Linked DNA regions of Funiculus sociatus GB2-C1. The protein of the gene in region 1 interacts with the protein of each later gene in a pairwise test. Links are inferred from orthologs where the notes say so. Each region holds a gene or a part of one and is shown in the gene's direction. Other genes may lie near its edges.

What was found.
Region 2: the proteins of NDI42_RS20025 (region 1) and NDI42_RS13585 interact in binary tests that used the Escherichia coli proteins (3 or more experiments, as listed by UniProt). The link is inferred for Funiculus sociatus GB2-C1 from one-to-one orthologs.

What each region holds. Positions count from the first base shown.
Region 1 is NZ_JAMPKJ010000048.1:28,461-43,770, reverse strand. The notes cover bases 5,088-7,856. They hold NDI42_RS20025 (TOBE-like domain-containing protein), read left to right. Parts: upstream 5,088-5,848; coding sequence 5,849-6,865; downstream 6,866-7,856. Other genes in these bases: NDI42_RS20015 (ABC transporter substrate-binding protein), read left to right, coding at 7,851-7,856; NDI42_RS20020 (XisI protein), read right to left, coding at 7,087-7,347; chlP (geranylgeranyl reductase), read right to left, coding at 5,088-5,473. Outside these bases: NDI42_RS20055 (NYN domain-containing protein), read left to right, coding at 1-342; NDI42_RS20045 (aminotransferase class V-fold PLP-dependent enzyme), read left to right, coding at 587-1,789; NDI42_RS20040 (DUF389 domain-containing protein), read left to right, coding at 1,866-3,152; NDI42_RS20035 (response regulator transcription factor), read left to right, coding at 3,420-4,148; more of chlP, read right to left, coding at 4,253-5,087; more of NDI42_RS20015, read left to right, coding at 7,857-9,482; NDI42_RS20010 (four helix bundle protein), read left to right, coding at 9,653-10,012; NDI42_RS20005 (ABC transporter permease), read left to right, coding at 10,056-11,081; NDI42_RS20000 (tetratricopeptide repeat protein), read right to left, coding at 11,123-12,412; NDI42_RS19995 (esterase-like activity of phytase family protein), read left to right, coding at 12,528-13,709; NDI42_RS19990 (surface-adhesin E family protein), read left to right, coding at 13,848-14,285; NDI42_RS19985 (ADP-ribosylglycohydrolase family protein), read right to left, coding at 14,315-15,226; NDI42_RS19980 (chromophore lyase CpcT/CpeT), read left to right, coding at 15,307-15,310. UniProt on the Escherichia coli protein: Part of the ABC transporter complex CysAWTP involved in sulfate/thiosulfate import. Responsible for energy coupling to the transport system.
Region 2 is NZ_JAMPKJ010000025.1:1,116-16,964, forward strand. The notes cover bases 1,699-4,617. They hold NDI42_RS13585 (glutamate-5-semialdehyde dehydrogenase), read left to right. Parts: upstream 1,699-2,463; coding sequence 2,464-3,771; downstream 3,772-4,617. Other genes in these bases: NDI42_RS13580 (diacylglycerol/lipid kinase family protein), read right to left, coding at 1,699-2,109; NDI42_RS13590 (bestrophin family protein), read left to right, coding at 3,957-4,617. Also shown: NDI42_RS13575 (metallophosphoesterase), read left to right, coding at 1-997; more of NDI42_RS13580, read right to left, coding at 1,099-1,698; more of NDI42_RS13590, read left to right, coding at 4,618-4,892; folB (dihydroneopterin aldolase), read left to right, coding at 4,928-5,293; NDI42_RS13600 (patatin-like phospholipase family protein), read left to right, coding at 5,373-6,545; NDI42_RS13605 (EAL domain-containing protein), read right to left, coding at 6,698-9,640; NDI42_RS13610 (hypothetical protein), read right to left, coding at 9,944-10,627; NDI42_RS13615 (alpha-2-macroglobulin family protein), read right to left, coding at 10,785-15,849. UniProt on the Escherichia coli protein: Catalyzes the NADPH-dependent reduction of L-glutamate 5-phosphate into L-glutamate 5-semialdehyde and phosphate. The product spontaneously undergoes cyclization to form 1-pyrroline-5-carboxylate.

The sequences.
Region 1 (15,310 bases):
TGCGAACCTGTCACGAACGTTTTATCTGTTTATTACACCGATTTTGGGCAGACAGCAGACACATACATAGAAAAAGCCTGTGCTTCCTATAGTCGCAACTTCTCCAGAAACTCGCCGCGATTGATTGTTGCCACATCCGACAGGGCGCAGCAACTAACAGTAGTCGGGTATGGGGCAGAATGTATGTCAGCCCTACAGCTAAGCTACGACGTGGAATCTACAGCTAATTGCCTGCGGCGGAGAAATAAACCTAAGAAAAAATCATCAGGTCGGTTTTTAGCTGATTCTATTGATGCGAAAGCCCGCCAGCGTCTGGCTGAGTGGCGTTTGGGTCAAAAATAGTATAGCGCCCAGCAAGTGTAAAAATTGATTTATAGACTCGGAAATATTAAGGAAATATAAAATTTTTGCTAAAGGGCTTGCCAAATACTACGAGTTGTAGATAAGATAAGTAACTGTTGAAAAGAAAAAGCTAACGTTCCTCAGTAGCTCAGTGGTAGAGCGATCGACTGTTAATCGATTGGTCGCAAGTTCGAATCTTGCCTGGGGAGTTTGATTAATTTAAGGATGAAGGATGAAGTAAGGAATGTCAGTTAGACTTCATCCTTCAGAGTTTCAGGAATTATGGTTGCTCGACGAGGCAGTAACGTTCCTGAATCACGGATCGTTTGGTGCCACTCCTGTACCAGTGTTGGAAAAACAGCAAAGCCTGCGATCGCAACTAGAACGAGAACCAGTAAGATTTTTTGTCCGAGAGTATGAGGAACTGCTAGACGCAGCAAGGAAAGAACTTGCAGCGTTTGTGGGTGCCGCTCCTGGGGAGTTAGCGTTTGTACCAAATGCCACCACAGGGGTGAATTCAGTATTGCGATCGCTCCGGTTATCCCCAGACGACGAATTACTGACGACAGACCAAGAATACAACGCCTGCCGCAACGCCCTCAATTTTATTGCTAGTCGTACTGGGGCGCGAGTCGTAGTCGCGACAGTACCTTTCCCGATCACATCGCCAGAACAAGTAATCCAAGCGGTGATGGACAAAGTTCGACCGCAAACCAAGCTAGCACTCTTAGATCATATAACCAGCCAAACCGGGCTAATTTTTCCCATCCAGCAGCTAGTGCGCCAGCTTGCAGTTTGCGGAGTTGATACACTAATAGACGGCGCTCATGCACCGGGGATGGTGCCTCTGAACCTGGAAGAAATTGGGGCGACTTATTACACGGGCAACTGTCATAAATGGCTGTGTGCGCCAAAAGGTGCAGCATTCCTGTACGTGCGACGCGAGAAGCAGGCGGAAATTCGTCCGTTAACAATTAGCCACGGTGCTAACTCTCCCCGTCAAGAGCGATCGCGCTTTCATCTAGAATTCGACTGGACAGGCAGCCACGATCCTACAGCTTACCTGTGTGTACCAGAAGCAATTCAGTTTATGCGATCGCTACTACCGGGCGGATGGCAGGAGTTGATGCAGCGCAACCGCACAATGGTTTTGGCAGCAAGGCAGATGCTTTGTGAGAGGCTTTTAGTATCGCCGCCCTGCCCCGATGAGATGATCGGCTCCCTGGCGGTTGTCCCTTTGCCGGATGATGCGGATGACGTTGGAGAAGAAACAAGATTGCTCCCGCCGCTACAAGATGCCTTGTGGGAGCTTTTTGGGATTGAGGTGCCAATAATATTTTTTCCCGCACGCCCCAAGCAGCTAGTTCGCATCTCCGCTCAAATTTACAACACGCCAGCACAGTATGAATATTTAGCGAATGCGATCGCATCCTTACTCAAACAGTGAAATCTACCTAAACTGTGATGCAGGCTCTAACTCCATTGATATACCCTGATAGCGATCGCAGTTTAGGCAGGGAGATATGCGGCAATTACTGGTGCAGGTGTCGCGCGGAAGCGGGCAAGAAGTTATCGACATCGCTAAGAGTTGTGATGGAGCAAACCTTGCCCTCCTAGAAGCCACTGGGAGTGAAGGGCTGTTAGATCTAGCGATCGTTAATGTTCCTAATGGGAAAGTTGAGCAGCTGTTGTCAAAACTGGAAAAGCTGCCAAATGCCCACATCACGCTAATTCCCCGTGGGGTCATTACCTTACAGCCACCGCCTTCTGAGGCACCACAGCAGGTTAAAGATGTCGGCAATCGCGCTCCCGTAGAAGTGTTTCTCGGAGGTTTGCAAAGCGTCGGTTCCTGGCGAGGATTTTTGGGGTATGCAGCAGCAGCAGGCTTTGTCGTCTGGATTGGCTTATTTACCAATACGACCTATTTGCTAGTTGCTGCCATGTTAATTGCGCCGTTTGCGGGGCCAGCAATGAACGTAGCGATCGCTACAGCACGCGGTGATAGAACATTGCTCAAACGTAGCCTCTTAAGATATGTTGCAGCGCTGGCGGTAACAATCACCGTAACTGGCGTGCTTAGCCTGCTACTAAGGCAGGAAGCCGCCACAGAACAAATGATTAGCACCAGTAATCTTTCCACAGTTGCAGTGATGCTGCCCCTAGTTGCAGGTGCGGCTGGAGCCTTGAACCTGGTGCAATCTGAGCGGAGTAGTTTGGTATCGGGGGCAGCGGTGGGAACCCTGGTGGCGGCTTCACTGGCACCACCTGCGGGATTAATTGGGATGGCGATCGCCATTGGTCAATGGGATCTGGCGCTTAACGGCTTCTTTGTGTTGTTGCTGCAATTGGTGGGGATTAACTTTTCAGGAGCGATCGTCTTCCGCCTCTACGGACTCTCCCCTCGCGGCGCTCGTTACGACCGAGGTAAAAATTGGGTTTTTCCCTCTGGTCTTACAGCTACAATTTTGGCTTTAGCGGGTTTGCTGACTTGGCAGTTCTCGAATCCCCCGCAATTGCAGCGTTCCAGCCGCGCCCAACGTGCTGTTGGCGAGATTCAGAAGGTGCTGAATGGAAGTGATTTAGCCGACCTGGTGGAGGCGAATGTCCGTTTCACCCGTGCCGATATTAAAGGTCAAAACACTATGCTCGGCACCATCTACGTTCAACGTCGCGAAGGCATTACGGTGCCTACCGAAGAGATTCGCACCCAGATCGAACGCAAGATCCAAAGCCACTTACTCGAACAAGGGTTCAATGCTACGCCGTTGATTGATGTCAGCGTTCTGGAAGCGCCAACCAGTAATTTATAAAATCTTGTCAATATCAGCAGAATGCCCCTGCTGTTGCCCAATATATTTTTTCCTCAACCAGTCTTTTCGATGGTGTGGGGAAAATATTAAGTTGTATTACCGTCAGAGAACGGTTATTACTTAACCTGTATAGCGATTTTTTGAATAATACAAGACTATCTTTAGGAAGAATTTATAATCTTGCGTATAATCTGTACAGGAATCTTTGTATTTCTATGAAGGTTCTTATTGAAAGTTAAAAAAAACTGTAGCTATAAATTTCTAGTGATGCCCCGGATACTCGTCATCGACGACGACGCTGCGATCGCAGAATTAGTCTCAATCAATCTGGAAATGGCTGGATACGATGTCAGCCAAGCACCAGACGGCATAAAAGGTCAGGCTTTGGCTATGCAACTGCAACCAGACCTGATCATGCTCGACTTGATGCTGCCCAAGGTAGACGGCTTTACCGTCTGCCAGCGCTTGCGGCGGGATGAGCGTACTGCCGATATTCCGGTGCTAATGTTGACAGCACTGGGTCAGACTCAAAATAAAGTAGAAGGCTTTAATGCTGGTGCCGATGATTACCTGACCAAGCCGTTTGAAGTGGAAGAAATGCTGGCACGAGTGCGGGCGTTGTTGCGACGTACAGACCGCATCCCTCAAGCAGCCAAACACTCGGAAATCCTCAGCTATGGGCCGATAACGTTAGTACCAGAAAGATTTGAGGCTATCTGGTTCAGCGGAACGGTTAAGCTAACTCATCTGGAGTTTGAACTACTGCATTGCTTACTCCAAAGGCACGGTCAAACTGTCTCTCCCAGTGAAATTCTGCGGGAAGTCTGGGGCTATGACCCGGATGATGACATAGAAACCATTCGGGTGCATATCCGGCACTTGAGAACGAAGCTAGAGCCAGATCCGCGTCACCCACGTTATATCAAAACTGTGTACGGTGCAGGCTATTGCCTGGAGTTGCCAAACGCTGAACAAATGACCGCAGACGCGGTTTAAAAGGCAAAAGGGCAAAAGAAAGATTCTTTTGCCCTTTTGCTGTCTTACCCCAAAATTTGAGGAAGCGAATCTATGCCGTTTCTTGGAGGCGCTTTTTGCTTTTTTTAAGGAGCTAAAGCACTACCCCGAAGCAAACTACCAATGGTTTTGGCCGTAATCTTCATTTGAATCAAGGGATTTGCTGGGACAACCGTTTTGTAGAGATAGCTGTCAAATGTCAGCTTCTGCACGTCTTTGTCAGCGCACATCTCTACAAAGGCTTCACGGGTAGCATCGGAACGATAGAAGACGGTTTGCAGGATATCCAGCACCTTGTAGGTGAGTCCGTACTTCTTATCCCAACGCTTCAGGTACACCTTGAGGTCGGCTTCAGTAGGAATGCGCTGACCACCGTTGGAAAATTCCACAATGGTTTCAGCACACATCCGCGCCGACTTAGCGGCAAAGTAAATACCTTCACCAGAAGACTTGGTGACAGTTCCGGCAGCATCTCCTACTAGGGCGACTCTACCGACGACGCGGCGGGGTCTGGGATGCTCTGGAATCGGGTGAGCTTCTACTTTAATAATCTCACCGCCTGCAAGCTTACGGGCAGCACGGGCGCGGATGCCTGCTTGCAGATTTTTGATGTCGGCTTTGTTCACCTTCATGGTGCCAGTACCGACAGCTACGTGGTCGTATTTGGGGAATACCCAGGCGTAGAAGTCAGTAGAGACATCGTTACCGACATACATTTCTGCCAGGTCGTTGTAGTAAGCCATTTTGTCATCTGGCAGGCGAATTCGCTCTTGGAAAGCGATCGCATAATTGTAATCCCCGGCATCAATTGCCTTAGCAACGCGGGAATTTGCACCATCTGCCCCAATTACCAAATCGACTTTTAGGGTCTTCATTACTCCTTCAGCGCTACCATCCGAATGATCGGCGTAGTGCAAGGTGTAAGGATCAGTATTGTTTGTGGGTATATCCAGTTTATAAACGGTGCCGTTGATTAAATTAGCACCCAACTTGGCAGCGCGATCGCGCAAGAAGCCATCCAGCACCTCGCGACGGCACATACCGATATATTCATCTTCTTTTTGGATATTGATATCAACTTCAACATTGGAAGGTGAGATCATCTTCATTTTTCTCACCCGCCGATCGATAATCTCTGGCGGCAGATCAAACTCACTCACCATGCACAGCGGAATTGCCCCGCCACAAGGCTTGGCGTTGTCTAGCTTGCGCTCAAACAAGTAAGTCTCGATTCCGGCTTTTGCCAAGGTTTCGGCAGCAGATGAACCCGCAGGTCCCGATCCTACAACAGCAACCCGTAGTGTCAAAGGTCTTCTCCCAATTTCTTACGGCTACAAGGTGAGATGTTATCACGGACTTTCTATTTAGCTGAAGCCTAGCCCTCTGGATCTTACTGAATTGCAACAGAGCTTAACACATCTACAAATGGGACTGGGGATTGGGGATTGGGAATTGGGGATTGGGAATTGGGGATTGGGAATTGGGAATTGGAGATTGGGAAGAATCTTACCCAGCCTCTAGCCCAAAGTCCCTAGTCCCCAATTCCCAATCCTCTCTATGTGTGATATAACAAAATACGGTAAGATCATCGGGAAACCGGAGATTATTTAATTCTGATGTTTTGCGGGTTGATTACCACCCAGGATAAATTCAGGAAAGTTCTTGTCTAGGGGTTGAAAGCAGTGGGCATAGTTGTTGAAAACGTATCTAAACAGTTTGGCAGTTTCAAAGCTGTTGACCAGGTAAGCTTAGAAATTAAAACTGGCTCTCTGGTGGCGCTATTGGGGCCTTCGGGTTCGGGAAAATCCACGCTACTGAGGCTAATAGCTGGTCTAGAGACACCAGACAGTGGCAAAATCTGGATCACTGGCAAAGATGCCACAAATCAGAGCGTCCAAGATAGAAATATTGGGTTTGTGTTTCAGCACTATGCCCTGTTTAAGCACCTGAGTGTCCGCAACAATATCGCCTTTGGCATGGAAATTCAAAAAGTTCCCAAGGCAAAAATCAAGGCGCGGGTGGAAGAATTGCTAGAGTTAATTCAATTGAAAGGACTAGGCGATCGCTATCCTTCCCAACTCTCCGGAGGTCAGCGGCAAAGAGTTGCCCTAGCGCGAAGTCTAGCAGTTCAACCGAAAGTATTGCTGCTGGATGAACCCTTTGGGGCATTAGATGCTAAAGTTCGCAAAGACCTACGAGCTTGGTTGCGGCGGCTGCACGACGAAGTACACGTTACAACGGTTTTCGTTACCCACGACCAGGAAGAAGCGATGGAAGTTGCTGATGAAATCGTGGTGACGAACAAAGGCAAAATTGAGCAGGTGGGAACGCCAGCCGAAATTTACGACCACCCAGCCACGCCTTTTGTGATGAGCTTTATTGGCCCGGTAAACGTCTTACCCAGTAGTTCACACATTTTCCAGGGTAACGGGTTTGATTCCAGCCAACCGGAGATATTTTTGCGTCCCCATGATGTGGTAATTCAAACTGAGCCAAACGGAACTACTGTATCTGCCAGAGTCAATCGTCTGATTCATCTAGGTTGGGAAATTCAGGCAGAATTAATCTTAGATGATGGTCAGGTAGTGACAGCGAACATTTCCCGCGAAAAGTTTGACCAATTGAAACTTAATACACAACAACAAGTATTTGTCAAGCCAAAAGACGCAAAATCTTTCCCGCTGTACTATTCGATTTGATTTGCTGATTATTGAGAAGTTTAAGGCGTAGGCGCGATCGCTAGGGCATTGTTAACTTTCCATGCGTTGCTTAAAATCACCCTATCAGCTAAAAGGTAGGGTGGGCATTGCCTACCTTACCTGACGAAGCTAATAATTGCGAAAACTTTATGCGATCGCAATCAGACCAAAAATCCAAACTAAGCACTTGCAAATTCTGTCAACGGTCGCTTACTGGGATGCTAAAATCCCAAAACGATATCCTCATGGGGTACCTCAGCTTCTAACAGTTCGTTGAGAATTCCCTGCTTCGTCCAGTCCTCCTCAACCCAAATCTTTCCATCTCGAATTCGCAGGTAAACCATTACCGATTGAACCCTATGTTTGCCATCCCAGCCAAGGTGGAACCAAAAATAGTGGTCTCGAATCTTATCAAATGCCAAGCATTCTTCTATCCCATCTTGAGGAGTGTTAGATCCCCACTCATAGTATTGGGTTAATATTTTTTGAATTTAATTGCGATAATGCTTTAGTTTGTCCATCGAACAATTATCTCCTTTTCAATATCTGCAACCATAATAAAATCGCTTATAAACTTGACATATGCGATCGCTCTTTACTTCGGTTTTGTTGTAAACACGCGCCAGATGATGAAGCTAGTAAAGACTATATAGCCGAATACAGTTAGCCAGTCCTGCCAGTTGCTGGGGATAGTCATAAATGTGTCGTCCATAGACAATCCTCGAAAATTGCTTTAACTCTCGGCTAGATTAGCAAAATGTTGGAGCTAGCAGAGAGGTGGCGCTTTACTTGCCAAACACCAGACGGCTATTATAGCTGCTGTTTCAGGAGTATTTCGAGACTAGAGTCGGCAACTGGGAGGCGAAAAAGTACGTTAAGTGCGATCGCAGTATCCCAATTAGAAAAATCGGCGTTGGACGGATTTATAATTCAATGCACGGAAAGTTGATAACGACTCGCGAGTTAATCCTTAACTAAGACATAGATGTTCATCAGACAGTGGCGACGCGCAGGACAATTTTTTTGTTTGTTCTCCCTTTGTTTATTTCTAGCAGTCAGCTGCGGTAGAAGACCGAGTGCTGATACTGCTGTGTCTCCTTCTCCTGTTGCTGGTGGAGGTCGTATTACCATTGGCACCACCCAGAAGCCACGGACGATGGACCCAGCGGATAACTACGAGCTGGCAGCAAGCTACTTGCACTATAATTTGGGCGATCGCTTGTATACCTACGAACCGGGAACCGCCAACCTCAAACCCCAGTTAGCGACAGCATTACCTAAAGTCAGTCCAGATGGGTTAACTTATACCATCCCCGTGCGTCAAGGTGTTGTATTTCACGATGGCACCCCCTTCAACGCCGAAGCAATGGCATTTTCTCTGCGACGCTTCATCGAAAACAAAGGTAAACCGTCATTCCTATTAGGCGATATTGTGGACTCGGTGCAGGCAAGCGGCGAGTATGAATTAAGCATCAAATTGAAAAAGCCTTTTGCAGCCTTTCCCTCCCTGCTTGCCTTTAACGGTGCTAGTGCCGTTTCCCCGAAAGTCTATGAAATTGGCGCAGGAAAATTCAAACCAAACGAATTTGTAGGCACTGGCCCTTACAAATTGGTGCAGTTTAGCAGCGAGTCGCAACGGTTGGATGTATTTGATAAATACTGGGGAGAAAAACCTGTAAATAAGGGAATTGATGTACAGGTGCTGACCAATTCAGCTAACTTGTATAACACATTTCGTACTGGCGGCGTTGATGTTGCTTACCTATCTCTCGATCCAGATCAGATTGCCAGCTTGAAAGATGGCGGGACAAAAGGTAGTTGGCAGGTTAACGAGTCTCAGGGAAGTGCGGCTAGTTACATGGTGCTGAATACGAAAGCTAAGCCCCTGGATAACCCAATAGTACGGCAAGCGATCGCATCGATGGTAAATCGACCCCTGGTAAATGAGCGATCGCTGAAAAATCAAGCCGAACCACTTTATAGTATGGTGCCGACAACCTTTGATGTCTACAAGCCAGTATTCAAAGATCAGTATGGCGATGGCAACACCGAAAAAGCAAAACAACTGTTGCAGGAAGCCGGATACTCTCCCACCAATCCCCTAAAGTTAGAGGTTTGGTATCCATCTACTTCACCCACTCGCCGACTCGCGGCGGGTACACTCCAAGCATTAGCGACTCAACAGTTCGGTGGGACGCTGCAATTTGAAGTGAAAACTGAGGATTCTGCCAGCTTTTTTAAGAACGTGTCGCAGGGAATTTATCAGACAGTCTTACTGGACTGGTATCCGGACTTTCTCGATCCTGACAACTACGTGCAGCCGTTTTTGGATTGTACCAAAGGTTCAGCTGCAACCGGGTGTGAAGAAGGAGCCAGCCAAACTCAGGGGTCTTTTTACTATAGCGATCGCATGAACCAGCTAATTGCACAGCAGCGAAAAGAACAAAATCCCGAAGCCAGAAAGAAAGTCTTCGCAGAAATTCAAGACTTACTCGCCAAAGATGTTCCCTACGTCCCCTTGTGGCAAAGTAAAGATTACGCCTTTGCCCAAAAAGGTGTCAACGGTCTTCGCATCAACCCGACTCAAGATTTTGCTTTTTGGACGATCAAAAAGTAAATAGGGAATGGGGAATGGGGAATGGGGAATGGGGAATGGGGAATGGGGAATTGGAAGATTCTTTTGTTAGTCTTTCTTTTCCCCAATTATCCAATTATCTATTCCCAATTCCAGACTTTCAGGAGTAATGTCTAATTACGCCTATCAGCTTAGTAGTTAATGGGGTAAGCATGGGAAGACCAGATTTTGAGGATTTGGATGTTTACAAGTTAGCTGAGAGTTTAGCAAATCAAATTTGGCATATTGTTAAGCAATGGGACGATTTTGCTAAACAGACACTTGGTAAACAAATTGTTCGTGCCGCAGATAGCGTCTGTGCCAATATTTCTGAAGGAAGAGGTCGGTACAATTTCCAAGACAATCGGCGTTTTATAAAGATTGCTAGAGGATCTTTATACGAAACAATAAGTTTGTTGAGATTAGCATACGCTCGACAGCTCTTGACACATGAACAAGTAACCAAACTCAAACCAATCATTGATGAACTGCCACCCAAGCTAAATGCCTACTTAAAATCTCGTGGCAATTAGTAATCCCCATTCCCCATTCCCCATTCCCCATTCCCCATTTCAAATGTCACGTTCTAAAGCCCTACAATATTACATTTTCGCCCGTGTCCTTCTAGCACCTTTAATGCTGTGGACAATTGTCACCATCGTATTTTTGCTCCTCCGGGCGACACCAGGAGATCCAGTCGATGCGGTTTTAGGCGGTCGCGCCCCAGAAGATGTCAAGGTAAGGTATCGTCAAGAGTTGGGGCTATCTGACCCGCTGTGGGTGCAATACATTCGCTATTTAGGAGATTTACTGCATCTAGATTTGGGTAAATCTATCACCAGTCGCGGACTAGAGGTGTGGGACGTAATTGGGCAATACTTCCCGGCGACGGTGGAATTAGCGGTGTTTAGTATGGCGATCGCATTTATTGTTGGCGTTGGTGTTGGTATCCTTTCCGCCTCCCGTCCCGGAACCGCTTTAGACGCTGGTGGGCGTTTATTTGGCATCATCAGCTACTCGCTGCCTTTATTTTGGGTGGGGATGATCCTACAGCTGATTTTCTCAGTACAGTTGGGTTGGTTTCCCCTCGGATCGCGCTTTCCCCTAACATTACAGGCTCCTCCCAGCATCACAGGTCTTTACACCATTGACAGCCTCTTAAGCGGTAACTTCAGCCAATTTTTCATCGCTTTACATCATCTTGCCCTCCCTAGCCTGACACTAGGAATCCTCCTCAGCGGGATTTTTGAGCGGATTGTGCGAGTAAATTTGAAGCAAACTTTGAAAGCAGATTACGTAGAAGCCGCAAGAGCCAGAGGCATTCCCGAAAGGCGGATTCTCTTTGCCCACGCCTTGAAAAATGCCATGATTCCCGTGATTACCGTCCTGGGGTTAACTCTTGCTGCTTTGCTAGGCGGTGCCGTTTTAACAGAAGTTACCTTCTCTTGGCCCGGATTAGGTAATCGTTTGTATGAGGCAATTTCTTTACGAGATTACCCCACAGTTCAAGGCATCATGATATTTTTTGCCTCAATTGTGGTATTTGCCAGCATTTTGATTGACATCATTAATGCCTATATCGATCCTCGGATTCGTTATTAAGCGATCGCGCTTTCTCTTACGTCTGGGCAGGCGCTATTCTGCTAATCTTGCTTAGTCACTCGTTCAATCTGAGTAACAAAATAATTTTCTTGATATTTCAAAGACTTGGCTAATTCCAGCCCCTGTTGAAATGCTGTCTTGGCTTGCTCCATGTCCCCACGTTCCAAATAAATTTGTCCCATTTGGTCGTAGGTATTCATCAAGTTGTAGTAATTGTACGACTGCTGATCTACTTTCAATAAAACTTGATAAACCTGCAAAGCAAATTCCGGCTTTTTATAATTTCGGTAGAGATCGCCTAGTTTTTTCAAGGCTTCGCTGGCAGAGGCAAACTGTTGCAAAGTCCATGCTAGATTATAGGCTTCCTGATAGTTTTGGCTTGCCGCGTCTGGGTTTGGTGGGTTGAGGGCTTGATAGTCGTCGGCGATCGCTATCTTAATCGCTGGTATTTGATTTGCAGCTTGCGGATCGCTGAGGTAGTTTTGCAAAAGCTGTTGCTTAAACTTGAGAGAATTTTCCGGTTGCTTTACCTTATCGTAAATATACGCCAGTTGTTGTAGATAAACGACTTCGCTAACGCGATCGCCTTTTTGACTCGCCAAAACCAGCAACTCCTCATAAGCTGCCGCCGCTTTGGGATAATCAAACCAACTCATGTGCCCTTGGGCAATTGTCTTCAGCGTTGCTTCTTCTGTCGCAATATCTTGGCGCTGACGAGCATCAGCTAAAATTAGTTGATAAATCTCCACAGCTTCCCCAGGTAAGCGAATTTGCTGGTAAGCTTGACCCAAAGCTTGCAAAAGCTCCGCATTTTCTGGTGTGACATCAGTTACGGTAGCAGGAACATCTGCTGTTCCCAAAGGACGCTTCTCGTTTTTACGGATCGGCTTTCCTAACGCCTCAGCCCGAATCGTTTGCAGACGCTGGGTGATGATTTGCAAATCAGCTTTTTGATTATTCGTCCAGGCAATATCGCCAATCCGTCCCAATGCTTGCACCTCTTCGACGGTACCAAGCGATCGCCGCAAGCGCAGTTCCCGATACCAAATTTCAAAAGCTGCTGGTGCATTGCCTGCTTTTAGCTGTTCAGTTGCCTGGGTGTTTAAATCATCCAAAGCCTCTCTCAATAGGCGGATTTCTTGGGGGGTGGCGGGACGCTCTACTGGTGGAGAAGGCAACAGGGGATCGGGTGTCGTTATTTCCAGGGGGTTGATTTTGGGTTTATCATCATCAGCTGCCCAACCGACAGAACCCGAACACAGCAGGAACAAAGCGGTAATTCCTAAAAAGAGTGCTTTTGAGGGACGCTGCTTATACCACACCTGAGCCATCAACTTCTGCATATTAGATACAAGATAATATTTGATACTTTATACTTCATAGTTTTTCGACTGTTACAGTAAAACCAGAGTTTCCAGATGAACAGTCAAGTTTAGGAGGGAGTCGGTGAACCGGAGCAAATTTAGGTTGCTACCAAGGCTTTTGGGCATAGCGATCGCATTCTTAATTTTTCTCACTTCCTGTGGCATCCAGCCAGGGGTGGCACGAGATCGGGTGTTTCTCGATCTATCCCTAGATTTTTTGGGAGAGTACCAGCTGCCCAAGATGAAATTTAAGGATACACCCGTTGGGGGCTTATCAGGGCTGACCTACGACCGACAGCAAAACCGTTTCTATGCCATTTCCGATGACCGCGGCACGTTTGCTCCCGCCCGATTCTACACGCTGAAGCTAATTTTAAATGATGATAGCGATCGCCAGATCAGCCTTCAGAAAGTAGAAGTTGAAGACGTTACCTTTCTTACCGACGAGCAAGGAAAAACTTATCCTAAAGGCACCCTGGATACTGAAGGAATTGCCATTACTCCCCAAAAATCCGTATTTATCGCTAGCGAAGGCATTCCCCCTAATGGCGTTTCCCCCGTTGTAGGCGAATTTGACTTAGAAACCGGACGGCTACGGCAAACTTTGCCTATCCCAGAGCGTTATCTTGTTGATGCTACAAAATCAAATAAAGACGCAACAACTGGCACTCAAAATAACTTAGGATTTGAATCACTCACCCTTAGTCCCTTCGGTACTATTCCCGCTAAAGGAGAAGCAATTCGCTTATTTACAGCTACAGAGTCATCTTTGATGCAGGATAAAGAACCAGCTAATTCTAACCAGGGAGCCAAATGTCGTTTACTGCACTATTTAATCACCGATGGGCCTCCGCTGGTAATTGCCGAACATTTATATCAAATGGAACCTCCTCCCAGTGCGGCATTAAAAGATGGCTTGGCGGAGTTATTAGCTGTGGATACGGGTGGGCATTTTCTCAGTTTAGAACGTTCTTTGAGTTTATTAGGTTTCAGCGTGCGGATTTATCAAGCAGCAACTGGCGGAGCTACTGATATTTCTCGTGTTCCCAGCCTCAAGGGTGAGGTTAGTGGAATTAACCCAGTCAAGAAAAAGTTACTGTTGAACTTGGATGAATTGGGTGTTGCTTTAGCAAACTTTGAAGGGATGACTTTTGGCCCTCGTTTACCTGATGGCAGCCAAAGTTTACTTCTGGTTAGCGATGATAATTTCCAACCTGAGCAAGTAACTAAGTTTTTTTTGTTTCGTCTTAAAAATGGGCGTTGAAAAATAAAAGGTGCTTCCCCCAACTCACCTGAAAAAGGGGTCAGTTAAAGGAAAAAGAAATAATTATTAATTCGTTTCTTTTTCCTTTTCAACCAAATCAAGCATTTCCGATAGATTAGGAATAATTTTTGTAAGCCAATGAATAAGCTGCTAAAACTTCAACTGTCGCGCATAGCTCTAGTATCCGGGATAAGCTTCATCGCCATCAATGGTAGTTTGAGCGCGATCGCATCTTGGATGGAAGTCAGCAAAGCACCCGACAACGCCCCCATATATATCGACCCGGAGCGCATAGTTAGGAAGGGGGATATTGTAGAATTCTGGCGGCGTAACCTCTTTACAAATCCTCAACCTGACGGCGCTTTTGGAGTAGATAATTATCATTCTATAAACTGTAAAAAAGGCTTATTCCGCTGGCGGCGGTCGATTCGTTTCGATCCAAATGGTCGCATCGTTTCTGAAAACGATATAGGCAAAGAAGACAAATTGCTAGAAATGCAAATTCAACCCGGAAGTATCATGGAGGACTTCTATAAATCTGTATGTCCACCACTACAAGAACAAGTAAAAAATTAAAAAGACAGATTCTTTTTAATTTTGCACTTTTAATGACTTTCGTCTGCCAAAACCCTTAAAAAATCATCAGGAAAAGGCTCCCGCGACTCAATCCAGTCGGCGGGTATTCCTCGTTGGCGTGCGGAGAGGGCGACGATACCGCCCACAATGGCGCAATTTGTATCCATATCTCCTAAACCGCTCAGGGTCGCCCAGAAAGCTTCCTGGTAATCTTCCAGATGATGGGCAGCACACCAGAGGGCAAAAGGTATTGTATCTTGAGCGGAAATTTTGTATCCCGAACCCAGTTGTTGTGCTACCACCGATGGAGATGTGGTGTAAATCGCTGCTGCTTGCTTAATGCCGCTACGAGTTTCGCTTTCAGGAACGTTTTCGGCAACAAGTCCTAGAAATTGTACAGGCTGCATAGACTCACCTGCACTCACCTGAAAGGCAAGTGCAGCCGCAACAGCGACAGCAACAGCCCCAGCAATGCCCTCTGGATGAGCGTGCGTTGGTTGCGCCGAGAGCATCGCATTTTCGCGCACCGCGGCTAAATCGTCAGCAAAGTAAGCGCCCAAAGGTGCTACTCTCATCGCCGCACCATTGCCATACGAACCGCTTCCCCCGAACATCTGTAAAGCCTCAACTCGCCAGTCTGCTCCCCATTGAAGCCTGGTTAACAGCTGCTGCGCCCCAGCACCGTAGCCACGCGAAGGGTTGTACCGTTCGGCAAACGATTGGGCTAGGACATCGGGATCGATCCGCCCGTAACGCCACAACGTCTCAACAATAGAGAGTGCCATCTCGGTATCGTCAGTGTAGCGCCAGAGCCTAGGGGGAACCTGACGCTGTTGTATTCGCTCGTTCAGCTGTTCTCCAACCCCAAAAAACCTTTGCCCAAGTGCGTCTCCGACTGAAAGCCCACTCAAAGACAACTGCATTCGTTCTAGAGAATTCATAGTTCGCAAACCTTCAATAGAGGTGATCGCTCGTTTTAAAATAAGGGGATCGCTACTAAATATCTGCCTTTTTATAAACAATGA
Region 2 (15,849 bases), on another replicon or contig:
TGACCCCAAGGGAGAATTGGAACATCATCTAGACAGTCATTACACCGCCAAAACCGAAACAGGTCGTTGTCTTCGTTATCAACCGGGACGTTTTACCCGCCTACCTAACCGCTATTACACCTTCCGTAGCGGTGGGATTGATTTCTTTGCACTTGACTCAAATACTTTTAACGCGCCATCACCGCTTCCAGCCACAAAAGAGGGGGACGCTTACCGCCGGGAACTGGAAAAGCGTCGGGATGACCTAGAGCGGCAAAAGCGGCAAATTATTGAAACTTCATCTGAACTTGACTCTAACCAACCTGACGATGCGGAACAGCTTGATGACAATCGTACCAAGTTAGAGCAAATCGACGAGCTTCTGCTCGACATTGAGAAACAACTAGCAGCCGACGAAACAACTGTCATCGACCTGGAACAACTAAACTGGCTTCGACAAAAGCTAATTGAATCTTGGAATACAGCCCAGGTGCGCGGACGTGTGATTTATTTTCACCATCCTCCCTATGTCACGGAAGCGACAAAGTGGCACCAAGCACAAACTTTAGCGATTCGCAACCGACTCCGCCAGGTGCTGGATGCGGTGGCTAATGCTGTAGGCAAGCAGGCGGCGGGGCGTCCGTTGGTCGATCTAATTCTCAGTGGCCATGCTCACTGCTTGGAATATATCCGTACTGGCGATACTGGACACGCAGATTCCAACCTGAACTGGATCGTGTGTGGTGGCAGTGGTTACAGTCTCCGCCGCCAACGCTCCGAAGGGCCGGAATTGACAGAAACTTTTCGGAATAGTCAGAGCGATCGCACCCGCTTGGTAGCGAAATCATTGCTTTTTGTGGGGCGCAATGGTCAAGGTTTCTACAAGCGACGACCGTACTCGTTTTTGCGGATCGATGTCCAAGACGGTCGCCCGCCTAAGTTCAAAATTCGACCGTTTATCGCTGAGCAATTTAGAAAACAGTGGAACAATAGCGAACTTGAACCGTTTGCAATTTAACTTTTGGCTTTGATCTCAGATAGCGGTTTGCAATTGGGTGTAGTACATTCTGACTTCTCCCCACCTCCTCTGTGTTACCCGCATCTGACACACTTGGTTGATTAAGTTTCCAACCCATCAGTAGCGGCTACTGGCAAGGCTACCGGAGGATTTGGGTCGTCTTTTCGCTTGTAGCTAGGCGTATCTGCTGCTGGCACAATAACTTTAAGCGCGTGCTTGATGCTTTTGAGGGTGACGGGCAATTCTCCCAACGGATGACCGTCGATGTGGACTGGTAACTTCGCCTTTGATGTTAGTCTTACCTCTGCAACTTGGTAAGTTTCGATTTTAGAACTCCGACGATATTGTCCCTTGCTAATCGACCAGAAGTGACGAATCAGTTCCCATTTACTAAAGTCGCGGAAGACGCTCACCGTCAGCAGACCATCATCCATAATGGCATCTGGAGCTACAGTAAAACCAGTACCGTAATAAGGGCCGTTGGCGATCGCTACCAGCAAAGCTTCTATCCGAAACTTACTTCGGTTGCGCCCTAGTCGCCGCAGCAAAAATCGCCGCCGAGAGGCAGGTTGAAGGATAGCCTCAGATATTGGACGGTCAAACTGGATATTTAGCCGTTGCGGTTTATAGCCAATTGCCAGTTGAGCAGCTTGGAGCATCCGACCCCAACGCCCACCTTTGATTTCTTCACCTAATGGAAACAGGGCTGCATCCAGTCCCACACCAGCCGCCTCAAAGAAGTAATTTTCATTGTTGGCTTGACCTACATCAATGCTTTTAATTTCACCGTGCGCCAACACAGCGCAAGCTTCAGCGACATCGGTTGGCAGGTTGAGGCTGCGGGCGATATTGTTATAGGTGCCTATGGGGATAATGCCGAGCGGAATTGGTGCGTGGATTAAGCCTTTGGCAACTTCGCTTACAGTTCCATCGCCACCACCGACAACAACCATGTCGTAGCCTTCTTCTACTGCTCGTTGTGCAATCAAGGAAGGTGACTCTGAAGCAGTAGTAAATGCGAGGTCAGCTCGAATATCTTGGGCTTCCATCCCCGCGATGATTTCGGGCAGCTTCATCGGGTTGGGCTGAGTATCGCCCGAAATCGGGTTCATGATCAGGCGAGCGCGCTTCATGTAAAGGTTGTTGCAGAGTGGGGAACTATTAGACTCGTAGAGCTGCTAGTTTTAGGTTCACCTTAGCACACACAACTAGCGGTTTTGGGTAGAATACCAAAGTTGCTAGACTAAAGCGCGATTGACTTAAGAAAGCCAAACTTTCAATAAGATTGATTTTGCACAATTATTTTGTACTGTGGCAGTGGCCACAATTCACCCTGTAGTAAAATTAAACTTTTATATCTCTGCAATTATCAACATCTAAAGGTGCCGTCAGGCAAGATGTAAGTAAAGGCATACAGAGATTTTTGACTAGACTTTGGCTTGCACGGCGGTACTCGATTCAATACTATGACTGCTTCCCAGATTGCTTCTTCATCCATAATTGACGACATTGCTCGACTCACCCGCGAAGCCGCACGTCAGCTGGCGGTTCTCTCAACTGATGCTAAAAATCAAGCAATCGTGGCGATCGCGATCGCGCTTGAAGCCGCAACATCTGAAATTTTGGCGGCTAACGCGGCTGATTGCAAGGCGGCGGAGGCGGAGGGAATTCCTAAACCGCTTTATGCTCGGTTAAAGTTGGATGAGACAAAATTGCAGGGCGCGATCGCGGGTGTGCGAGATGTGGGACGCTTGAGCGATCCTGTCGGCGCAGTCCAAATTCATCGGGAACTAGATACAGGTTTAATTCTCAAGCGCATAACTTGTCCTCTAGGTGTTCTAGGAGTGATTTTTGAAGCACGTCCGGATGCGGTAATGCAAATTTCTACTCTGGCGATTAAATCCGGCAATGGTGTCATTCTCAAAGGCGGACAGGAAGCAGTGCGTTCTTGCGAAGCTTTAGTAAAAGCAATTCGTCAAGGATTAACCCAAACTGGTATTAATCCAGATGTTGTGCAGTTGCTAACTACCAGAGAAGAAACGCTGGAATTGCTGAAGTTAGATCAGTATGTGGATTTAATTATTCCTAGAGGTTCTAACTCATTTGTCCGATTTGTGCAGAATAACACTCGGATTCCGGTCTTGGGTCATGCAGAAGGAATTTGTCATGTATATGTGGATGAAGCTGCTGATATTGAGAAAGCTGTAGCCATTACCGTAGATGCCAAAACCCACTATCCAGCCGCTTGCAATGCTTTAGAAACTCTGCTGGTGCATAACGCGATCGCTTCCGAATTTTTGCCGAAAGTTGCTAAATCTTTGCAAGAAAAAAATGTGGAATTGCGGGGAGATGAGAAAACCTGCCAAATTCTAGACATTGCAGCTGCTACAGAAGCAGACTGGGTGACAGAATACAGCGATTTAATTCTCTCTATTAAAGTTGTGCATTCCCTGGAGGACGCGATTAACCACATCAATACTTATGGCTCAAAGCATACAGATGCTATTGTGACCGAAAGTTCCGAAGCTGCTGCAACATTTCTTGCTCAAGTTGATGCTGCTGGTGTCTTCCACAACTGTTCCACTCGCTTTTCTGATGGCTTCCGCTACGGATTTGGCGCAGAAGTGGGAATTAGCACTCAAAAAATGCCGCCTCGTGGGCCAGTGGGTTTAGAAGGATTGGTGACATACAAATATCAAATTGTAGGTGATGGGCATATTGCCGCCTCCTACAGCGGTGCAGATGCCAAACCTTTTATCCATCGCGATTTGTAATCTCTCGTTCCCAAGCGGAGCCTGGGAATGCCAATCAGCCGACTTTCTACTAAGAAATTCGTATAGCCCTACGTTATAAGCTTGCGATTAAACTAGGACAATTTCGGAACCAGAGGGAGAGCCTTTACGAGTGTATTCCCTGGTTCTAGCCGGGGAGCGAAAGAATGGCTAAGGGCTAATAATTAATGATTAATGACGAATTAAACTGGTTTGCAATGGCTTTACAATTGCGGGGGTCAGTGGCTCCCATCATTTTTCCTCGTGTTTTGTTGTGCGGAGGATTTGGCTTTTTAATCTCTCTATTCTATTATTGGGGGTTACCAGTATCAGAGAATAGTTTGGCTAGCTTAGTTACTAATGTTGTCTACAACTTGGTATTAGGTTTATTATTAGTTTTTCGGACAAACACGGCTTACGATAGGTTCTGGGAAGGTAGGAAATCATGGGGTATTTTAGTTGTGAATGTCCGCAACTTAGCGCGTCAGATTCGGGTAGCGATCGCTACTACAGAACTGATAGATAAAGACAACAAAGATTCAACGCTGCGCCTATTGGGTGCTTTTGCGATCGCTACTAAATTACAGTTGCGCCAAGAACCGATAAGCGAGTTGGAAGATATAATTACCCCATCCCAATCGCTCAAGCTCAAAAGTGTGAAAAATCCCCCATTAGAAGTTGCTCTTTGGATTGGCGATTACCTACAACAGCAGTATAACCGAAATTTATTAAGTAGCAATCAGTTGATTGCTATGAACGAATTGCTAGATAAAATGGTAGAAGCTTTAACTGGCTGCGAACGCATTGTAAAAACGCCAATTCCTTTAGCTTATTCTATCTACCTCAAGCGATTATTGCTAATATATTGCTTTTTGTTACCTTTTCAATTAGTTGCAAAATCGGGATGGTGGACAGGTATAATCGTTATTTTACTAAGCTTTGTTTTGTTTGGAATCGAACAAATCGGCAATGAGATAGAGAATCCTTTCGGACATGATACTAATGATTTGCCATTAGATGAGATTTGTAGCTCAATGATTCAGAATATTGAGGATTTAATTATAGATAAACCTCAGGAGGCAGAAGTCTTAAGTGCAAATGTATCTGTACAGGATATAGCATAAATTTTGGCTTCTGAAAAATTAAACTCAAAATTGCAATGGATAACATTCAGATAACAGGGATTCGCTGCTACGGCTACACAGGCTATTTACCAGAGGAACAGGTACTGGGACAATGGTTTGAAGTGGACGTGACTTTATGGCTGGATTTGGCACCAGCGGGAAAAAGCGATGCTATAGAAGACACTCTGGATTATCGCACAGTGATTTCAACAGTAAAGAATCTGGTGAAAACGTCTAAATTTGCCTTGGTGGAACGATTAATCAGCGCGATCGCATCGAACATCTTAGAATTAGAGCAAGTGACACAAGTTCAAATTAGACTCAGCAAACCCGCCGCACCAATTCCAGACTTTGGCGGCAAAATCACCCTTGAAGTGACAAGAACGAAGCAAGAAGTCTAATAGCTAATGGTTTATTGTTGATGATTATTAGCTATTAGCAACCTGACCGACAATAAAATTATACATAGGGACAAAAAACGTGACTTTTCGGATTTTAAGCTTTGACGGTGGCGGTATTCGAGGCGTAATTGCTGCAACGATGCTGGCAACAATCGAAAAAATGATCGGCCAACCTTTAAATCAGTATTTTAACTTAATTGCTGGAACCTCCACGGGAGCAGTTTTGGCGGCGGGGATTGCCACAGGTCTTCAACCTTCCCAGATGGTGGAACTATACCAAAGAAAAGGTTCTAGAATTTTCCCTTATAGAAGCATTTGGTCGCCGCAACGGGCGGGATTAGTTCTTCAGTATGGAATTTCTGCTCCTAAGTATTCAGATAACGGTTTAATTTCCGTTCTCAAAGAAGAATTCAAATACACAAAACTGTCAGATATCACTTCAACAAATCTGCTGGTTACTGCCTACGATACAATTGGCCGGGAACCGCTGATTTTTAAAAGCTGGCGCAAAATTTTTGGCGATCTTCCTGTGTGGGAAGCGTGTGTTTGTTCTGCATCTGCGCCTACCTTTTTTCCTGCACACAAATTGGATCGGAAAGAAGAAGGCAAAGCTCAAGGTGGAGAGATAAACACTATAACGCTGAGTCCAGAGGCAGCGGACGACAATGGTGATTACAATCAAATGCTCATTGAGATCATCGGTGGTACGGGAAGGGGTCAAACTCGTACTATCATCGGGTACAGAGGGGCAATTCATCAGGCGATAGTGGATGAACCTTGGGCAGTGGTGCCTGACAATACTTCTATATACCGAGTGGCAAAGGTATATTCAGTTATTGACGGCGGTGTAGGCGCAAATAATCCGACAGCTTGCGCGATCGCTGAAGCATTGCGACTTGGCTATGAACCCAATGATCTTTCTGTCCTCTCAGTGGGTACAGGAAGTCTTACCCGTGAAATTCCCCTAGAATCTGCTCAACAATGGGGTGCAACACAATGGGCGTTACCAATTCTTGATGTAATTTTTGATGCCTCATCTGACATTAATAATTACATCGCTAAGCAGATTATTCAGGATAATCGTTACTTGCGTTTGCAATTTAGATTAGATAGCAAATTGACCGGAAAACGCTTGAGTGACGATATAGATGATGCTAGTCCGGTGAATATTGCAAATCTGGTTGAAGCTGCAAGGGTTTACATCAGTCAACGACCAGTGCAAGAAGCGTTAATGAATTTATTGAAATATTGAGTTGATATTTCTCGTTCCTAGTCAGAGGCTGGGAATGAGAAACACAGGGCTTTCCCTTGTGAGTGAGCTACACAGATATCCGACAACTCCAAGAAGTCGGGTATCTCTCCACATAGCCTGTACTTCATCAGACTGCAAGCCGCTGTATCAACTTAATAATTATTATCCAAATTTGAGGCAATGAATAAACCAGCCGCATTGCTATCAAGTGGCTTAGAGAAAAAGTATCCTTGCCCGAATTCGCAGTTTAGCGATCGCAATTTCTCCAGCTGATCCGCCGTTTCTATCCCTTCTGCGATCGCATCCAGTCCCAGATTGTGAGCCAGGGTAAGAATTGTTTTTACAATTTCGGAATCTTCCCCTTCTCCCCGCATACCCTTAACAAAGGAACGGTCAATTTTTAGAGTATTGAGGGGGAAACGGTGCAGGTAGCTTAAAGAAGAATATCCTGTGCCAAAATCATCAATACTTAACCGAATTCCAGAGTTACTTAGTTGCTGAAGCATCGCGGTAGCAGCGGCGGCATTTTCCATCACCACAGTTTCAGTAATCTCCAGTTTCAGACAATGGGCTGGTAACTCGGTTTCCTCAAGAATTTGCTTAATTTGTTCAGTTAAATCGGGTTGGGAAAACTGTTTGCCGGATAAATTGACGCTCATGGTTAACGGCGCTAAGTCAGGAAATTCTAGTTGCCAGAGGTGCATCTGACGACAAGCTTCCCGCAAAATCCAGATTCCCATAGGCACAATTAAACCAGTTTCTTCAGCGACGGGGATAAATTCAATTGGAGAAACTAAGCCGCGCATCGGGTGAGACAACCGCACCAATGCCTCAAAGCCAGCAAGTTTGCCAGTGGCTAAGGAGACAATTGGCTGGTAGTGCAGCAAGAGTTTTGATTTCTGAGCTTGGTTTTTTGAATTTTGAGTTAATGGAGTATTAATTGAGAATTCAGAATTTTCTGGAAGGGCGCGTCTGAGGTCATTTTCTAAATGCAAGCGAGCCACAGCATGGGCGTGCATGGCGGTGGTAAACACCTCGTAGCGGGCTTTGCCGAGAGCTTTGGCGCGATACAAGGCGATATCAGCGTCGCGCAGAATGTCTCCGGGATAGGGACATACATTCTGGATGCCGGATGAGCCATCGCTCATCTGGCCGCCACTCAGAGTAATGCCAATGCTGGCGGTAACAACTACCTCATGCCTATCGAGATTAAAAGGTGTCCGCAGTTCCTCTTGGATGCGTTGGGCGATCGCAATCGGAAAGCTGAGATCGCAAACATCCTCCAACAAGAGGACAAATTCATCGCCCCCAAGCCGCGCCACCGTATCGCCTTCCCGCAGGCAAATTTGCAGACGATTTGCGATCGCAATTAGCAGAGAATCGCCTGTAACATGACCCAGGCTGTCATTGACCACTTTAAACCGATCCAGATCCAGAAATAAAACTGCAAACTGATACTCTGGCTGTCTTCTAGATCGCGCGATCGCTTGTCCCAGCCGATCCATAAACAATGCTCGATTTGGCAAACCAGTCAGCGGATCGTGAAACGCATCATAAATCAACTGTTCCTCAGCCACCTTCCGGTCTGTAATATCAGTCTGCGATCCAGCCATCCGATACCCTTTCCCATCGGCATCTCGAATAGCTAGCCCCCGACAGAGCATCCAGCGGTAGTTTCCATCTTTATGCAACATCCGATACTCTTTCTCGAAGTGCTGAGTCAGCCCTTCCAGATGCGCGTCCAGTGTTGCTTTGACTCGATAAAAGTCTTCCGGATGCACCCGGTTAAACCACTCTTGGGGACTGTCGCTAATTTCGTCTTCTTGGCAACCCAACATGGATTTCCAGCGGGGTGAAAAATAGACTGTTTCTGTTTTCAGGTTCCAGTCCCACAGTCCCTCATTGCTGCCACGAACCGCCAGCGCATAGCGCTCCTCACTTTCCCGCAGCGCCTCTTCTGCTTGCTGGCGCTCCTGAGCTGCCGCCAAAACATTCGCAACAGCTTGCAAGAAATGTACGTCATCTTCAGTAAACTTTCGGTGAGTCGTCGTGTGAACGCTCAACACCCCAAAAGGTTCGCCTTGACCATGAATAATCACACTCATGCCGCTGATGACCCGGTGGTTGTGCAGCAATGGTGTTCCAGAAAAGCGCGTTTCGATGCGGAGGTCTTCGACAATGACTGGCTTCCCTGTCAGCAGCGTATATCCTGCCTGGGAACGGTCGTGAGCGCCTACTTTTGCAGACCCGACAAACCCTTCCTGCCAACCGACACCCGCTCTGAGAAAGAAAGCATTACCTCCCGCCATCAGTTCCAAAACCATGCAATACTTCACTTCCAAGGTTTGGGCAACAATGGTGATGGCTTCATCCATCAGCTTGTCAAGACTCGTGCCAGAAAGCGCCCGTTGACCGAGTTGCGCTATCACTGCTGAGGCACACGCATGGGATCTTAGTTCTTCTTCAGCGGCTTTGCGTTCAGTGATATCGCGTTGCACCGCCAGCATATGGGTGAACCAACCGCTACTATCTGCCAGTGGCACGATATTCAGCTCTACCCAAAATTGCGAACCGTCTTTGTGGTAATTGATTAACTCGGCTCTGACTGACTCCCAGCGCGAAATAGCCTGACGTATTTTGTCTAGTTGCGATCGCTCGGTCTTTGGCCCTTGCAAAAACCGGGGAGTCCTGCCAACAACCTCTTCCAGGCTATAACCTGTCATCCTGGTAAAGGCTTCATTGACATAGACAATCTTAGGGCCAAGCGGCTCCTCCATCGGTTCGGCTTTGGTAATTACAATCCCATCATTAGCGTTGACCACCACTGACTCTAGTAGGCGCAGGCGCTCCTCAGAAAGCGTGAAGAAACGTCCTAATTTTTCTACTTCTTGGTGTGGCGGGGCATAGGTCAAACGGGCCAAATCGCGGCGTAATTCTTGTTGGGCAACGATCTGACGTGCTAAACTTTGCAGTGCCTCTGCCTGTTTTGGGCTGAACTGGCGCGGCACTAGGCTCATATTGGCATCAATGATACGAGGTTGGGGATTTGTCTCTAGTTTAACTTTTTGATTACTAGCTAGTTGTGGTTTTATCATTTATAAATACTCATTTAAGCATGGGTATATATAGGCTGCAAAACCGTTTTATAACTAATATTTTACTATTTTTATTAATTTTTAATATTCTTGTTATTTCTTAACTATTCTCAATCTTTTACAGGATTGATATGTTGTTTGTATGAAGCTACGATTGCTCGTGTGAAGGCAAGGCAAAATATCAAAGTTATTATTATTATCATATTTTGCAGGCAAAATAATATCTAGGCTGTTTCTGGAAGTGAAGAAGGCAAAACTAAGCATTTTTACCTTCTTCCTTGTGGCTGATTTATTTTCTTTCGGCTACGATTCTATGGGAAAAAACAGCCTACTTTTGGAGGAGTATTTCCAGGCAATTCCTTCTGGATCTCGGCTCTTGCTCCAATCTGAAAAGTATGGCTCACTTCTGCGTTTGTAAACAGTGCTGGAATGAACATCAAGCCGCCTTGCCAGTTCGGATTGGATGATACCTTTAGAGCTTGTTGGTTTTTCAGTCGCTTGTTTGTCTTGTAAGCGCGTGCTTGGCTGCTCATCTAGTGAGGTTGTTTCGTCTTCTGAGGCATCATCATCGCTATCATCATCTAGACTGTACTCTTCGCTATCGTCAAATATGGTGCCTAGAGTGCTAGCGGTAACAAAGTAATAAACTGTGCCTTGGTCTTGATAGTCAAGGGCGCGAGCGCCGAATTCCTGAGATTTTGTCTCTAAGTACCGTTGCGCTGCTGATGCAGGCAGATTTGCTTTCATTGCCAAGTCAAGTGCGGTAACGCGCCCTTGGGTTTCTTGGATCAGCTGATGAAAAAAAGGATTTACTTGCTGACTCCACTTTTGCCATTGATAGTTTTGCCAAAGCCTCAAAATAATTCCCAGCAACAGCAGTGCTAACAGCACAGGCCATGCTACAAACAGAAAGGCAATTCCAAAGGCAATAGGCAAAAGGACAACCAGACAACCACCTGCACTACTATTTACGGGTTTTCCAGCCATGTTGCTTATTGAATATACTTAGGTCTTGATATCGCAATAATTGCCGTTGTGGCAAATAATCATAATATTTGCACGGCTATGGGCGATCGCAACCAAACCAAAAGGCAAAAGGCAAAAATAGGCAAAAGCAACGTCTCTACACGTTGCTTTTGCGTTGTTACTTCGGTTGGGACACCTTCAATGTAGAAGAAGCAGTGCGTCCAAACTCTTCGGGAGCATATTGCAGATGAACTTCTGCACCGGGCCAGAGGAACGTGCCTGGGGTGACGGAACGGACGAGGTAGTGCAGGCTGTAAACTCCAGGTTCAAGGCGATCGCTATAAGCGACAATGCGATCGCTATAAATTGTCTTGAAGCCAAAGTTATCGGACTGTGATCGCACGTTGACACCGCTAGTCTGGAAACTGGCATCCACCGCCTCAAACCCCGCCGGGAGATGATCGGTAATCACAACCCGATCCACAGGACGATCGGCGATAATCTCCAAACCAATATCAAACACCTGTCCCGCTTCCACAGTCAACGGCTCATCCTCAGCATAAAGACCTTGTTTTTGCAAGATTTTTTCTTGGCTAACCCGACGAATTTCCCGCACCACTCGCAAACCATTGAATCTCCCCGGCTGATTTCCCTGTAGGCGATAGCGATAAGCAACAAGGTAGTGTAGCGTACCCTGACCAGATTTTTGCAGAATCAGGTCGTGGCGCGATCGCGGTAACTGTGCCATTGGCACTTTAATATCCTGGCTGGGGTTGGTGTAACCTTTAAACTGAGCTGAACCTAAATTTTGCGAAGCTAGTTTCACAGTGGCGGCAAAATTAGGCGGTGTTGGCTGGAGTTGAGTGTATTCCACCAAAGCTGTCAATGCTTGGGCGTTATCATAAGTATTCGGCCAAGTGCCATCGCGCCGCAGTCCCAGAAGACTTTGCACTAGGCGATCCAAAGTTTCAAGCTTACTCTTTTGAGAAATAGCAAGACGTAAAGCTTCAGCTTGTGCAGTTGTTGGCGAACTTAGCCACGATAAGCCTTGGGGAAGATTTATTGTAGCTGTACGACCTGTTTGATAGATATTCTCCTGCAATTGATTCCATAGAGTTTGCGATTCTTCTTGCCACTCTGGAAACCCAGATAAGTAACGCGCCAGTTTAATCTGAGTAACTAAATCAAATTGACTGCGTTGTGCATAGATATCTGCTAAAAAGTCATTGCGTTTTTCTCCCAGTTCTGATAATGCTATCAGGGCTTTTAGTCGCAACTGATTTTTGCATTCTTGAGAACACAAATCATTTTGACCGGGAGCTGCTAGGATTTTCTTTAAGTAGGATTTCAGCCGAGACATCATTCGAGAATCTACTGTCAATCCTGCTTGAGAGGCTTTAGCCAAAGCTTGTGCGGCGTAGGGAGTCACAAAAGGATCTGATTTCTCTTGTCCGGGGAAAGCAGCAAAACCACCATCAGCCTGCTGGAGTTTTTGCAACTTTAAAATAGCTGTAGCTGCTTGCTGGCTGGGGTTAAATTGTTTGAAATTCCCATATTTTTCAGAAAGAGATTGTAAGCTGGATGCGATCGCTAACTGACTCGCCGCAGGTTCCAAGAAAGGTAATTGTTCATCCTGCAAAACTTGTTTCGCTGGTGCGGTAATTTCCGGTATCAGCGTACTAGCTAGGGAAATCTCCAAACCTCCCGCATCAGGAACAACATTTTTATCAACATTCACAGGAATCTTCACCTCTCCCCCCCTTTTTGAAGGGGGGTTAGGGGGGATCGTTCCCGACTCTACAACCTGTTCAGTAATTTCTAACGGCTTCACCTGCAAAGGCACTTCAAAAGCATCAGATATACCGTTCAACTGCGTGGTAAACTTCACCTGAGATTCGCCTGCACTACCTGCAACTATAGGAAAGCGATAGGCGCGAGTTCCAGATTCTGCTTTGGTTTGTATCCCGCGATGATTGTCTGCAAACTGTAAGGAACCGCCGACAACACCGTTAATCGCCAAATTTCCTGTTTGTTGGGTGTTGTTAGTGACAGATAAACCAACTTCCAAGCGATCGCCTGGACGCGCAAACTGCGGCAATATAGGATTAGACAGCAACGGTTTAGTTGTGATAAACGTCGTCTCAGCGTTCCCAAAGCGCAAATTTCCATCAGTAGCAACAGCCATGACCCGCCAAGTCGTCAAGTCATCTGGTAACTTAAAAGTCACGCTAGCTCGTCCACTTTCATCTGTGACGACGCTATTGTAGTAAGCTAAAGCTTGGAAATCCTTGCGGATGCGCGTACTTGCTGCGCCTGCTGATTGTCCCCCGCCATAACCCCAGCCTTTGGGTTTAGCTAATTGATTGGGTTGGACTACTACATTCTGACGATTATCGCTGAAGCGAGTAGAAATAGACTGCTCTGCATAAACAGTTTTTACCAAATCCGGCGGATGGTATCCACTCAATTGCAACACCGCCTCATTCACCGCCATTACAGTAAATTGTCCTTTTACTGGGTTTCCGGTAGCATCCTTCAATTCTAGTTGTACTGTTTGTTCTGCACCGGGTTGTAAAGATGGTGCATTCACCGTCTCGACAATTTTTAAATACTTGTCGTCCAAGTTGGTTTTGAAAGGTGCAAAACCAATTCGCATCAAGTTTTTCAGATTTCCCAAATCCACCTGGTTTATATTAGCGCCTTGTCGAACCAAGACAGCCTCTACTGCTGCATTTGGCAGCATTTCTGGTGTCACTTGGAATTTAATTTGCGGCGCACCACCTTTAACTTTGGTAATTGTTTTATAAAGAGGTTTGTCGCGGACAACTGCAAAGTATAATTCTGCTTCCGGATAGGGAGACTGGATTAAAGCTGTAGCAATTTCACCGGGTTTGTAGGTGTCTTTGTCGAGTTTTACTTCTACGCGATCGCTTTCTCTTTCTCCCCAGTTTACCGCGTTGTCGCCAGTTGCCCAAATCTGTAAATCTGTGGCGGTTACTTCGTCTTTAGAATCAGCAAAGTTGGCGCGAATCCGATAAGAACCGGATTCTGTCGGAGTCAGCGAGACAGATTGAGGACTATTTCCCGATTTTACCTCTACTTCTCCTACCGTCTTATATTCAACCTGATTTTTAGCAGTATTGCTGCCTTCCACTACTCGCGTGACACTGCTGTACTTTATTTGTTGCAGTTGGACGCGCACCCGTTGACCTGCGATCGCTTTTCCGGTAGCATCGGTGACGATAACCTGGACGGGGAAAGGTTGAAGAGCATCAGCAACGAAATTGCTGGAAAGTCCGATTAAGCGAGCGCTCGGCAATACCGTAAACGTTTTAGAATCAGAGACAGACAGATTAGAAACATCCGCAACTTGCACATCCACCCGATAAATCATCGGGTAAGGCAAATCCTTAGCAATTTTGACAATTTGACTACTCTTCCCGCCACCATCTAACACCTGATTTGATTGCAGCACATCGCTGGCGACAGTAGGACTTTCCTCCGGCCAAAACCACTGTCGCCCGAAAGAGAATTGCTCCCACCCTTTCGGTTTAAAATCAGCTTGCGACCTAGTGACATAATATTGAGCTTTCCCTCCTTCCACAGGCGAACCAAACAGATAATTACTAGCAGCTTTCGCTTCAACTTGTTGCTCACCTATAGCAAATTCTTTGTCTAAATTTAACTCAACCTTAAAATTGGGTGGTTTGAATTCAGCAACCCGAAAGTCGCCAGAAATTTCCCTACTATTTTTACCTTTAGCTTGAATGGAATAATAGCCGAGAGGCTGATTATTTCGCAAGGGCAATTCCAGGGAAAACGTGCCAAATTCATTTGTGCTTTGAGTGCCTAAATCTGTCTTTTGACCATCTGGATTTAATACCGTTACTTTATAACTAGCATTTTTGTCCTGCTTGATACTGCCATTTTCTAAATAGTAAGCAAAACCAGTAAATGCCGCCTTTTCCCCAGGTTTATAAAGCTGTCTATCTGAGAAAATTACCCCCCGCGATTGTGGCTTACCATCATCCCAGCCAGAATCAATACCATAGCCATAAGCACCGCTATATTCCTCTGTCCGGGTAAATGCCCAATCTTGATTTTCACGAGCAATTACTAACAATTTCGGTTCTTTCTCAAAGCCAGTATTTCCACCCAAGCACTGCTGCAAATTCTGACGATTTAACAACAGCGTACCATTTTGATCAGTTTCGCCAGTTGCACAAGGCGTAGGTTGAGGACGAGATTTTGCTTCCAACTTTGATTCATAAATCTCAAGGCGTGCAGCTACTACAGGAGAACCATCAGAAAGATGATGCACTCTGACGAAACCTGACTCTGGAAACCACTGTGTAAATACACCCAAATTAGTTAATTGCACCATTCCATAATTCGTCGATTCGCGCCATTGCTGCTTATTATTTTCTAAGTAGCGATTAGTTCGCGCCTGAACGCCATAAGCTAACATTCCCGTAGCGTTACCCAATTTTTCTCGCAAAGGAACAGTAACATCAATAGACTGATTTTTCTTACCCGATACCTTGAAGCTTTGCCAAGAATTGGGATTAGGCAATAAATCGTTTCCCTCTCCTCTCGGATAAGCAGAATCGCTATAAACTAAATCTGTTGGTTGAACTACTCGATAAGCTGCTTTATACTTCGATTCCGGCAAATTTGTTGTAGAAATATTCAGTTGTAAATCTTTACCTGCGGGAAAAATATTCAAGCTGGAAGGCACCCAAATATCCCCAGCTACATCGCCTGTTTCATATTTCAGGGCCACTGGTTTATCCAAAGTTTGCCCAAACTTATCTTTGATGGCACCAATGGTAATTGTATAATTTGTAGCAGGTTCCAAAGCCCAAGGATTGAGGCTAACCAAATTATCCCCATCCGCCGCTTGAATCAGTTTAGGAGCTTGTTTTGGTGCAGGATTTATGGTAATGTTCTCTATAGCTGAATCTGCAACAATGCCGTTATTAAATTGCAGTTGTGGGCTACCTTTCACAAACCGCCCGTAGGTTCCGCCTGCATCCGACTGTCCGTAATATTGGATTTTTTCAAATTTCAGCGGCGAGTAGGTTGCTACTTTACTGACAATTGGCATTGCAGTAAGCAAATTACCACGCGCCGGACGCAAACCGGGAGAAAACTGTAAGCGGTAACGAGTTGCCTTTAAGAGAGTTTGTTGCGGTACTAAAGTATACGTCCAGGTGCGATTTGAAGGGTCAAATTTATCCTGC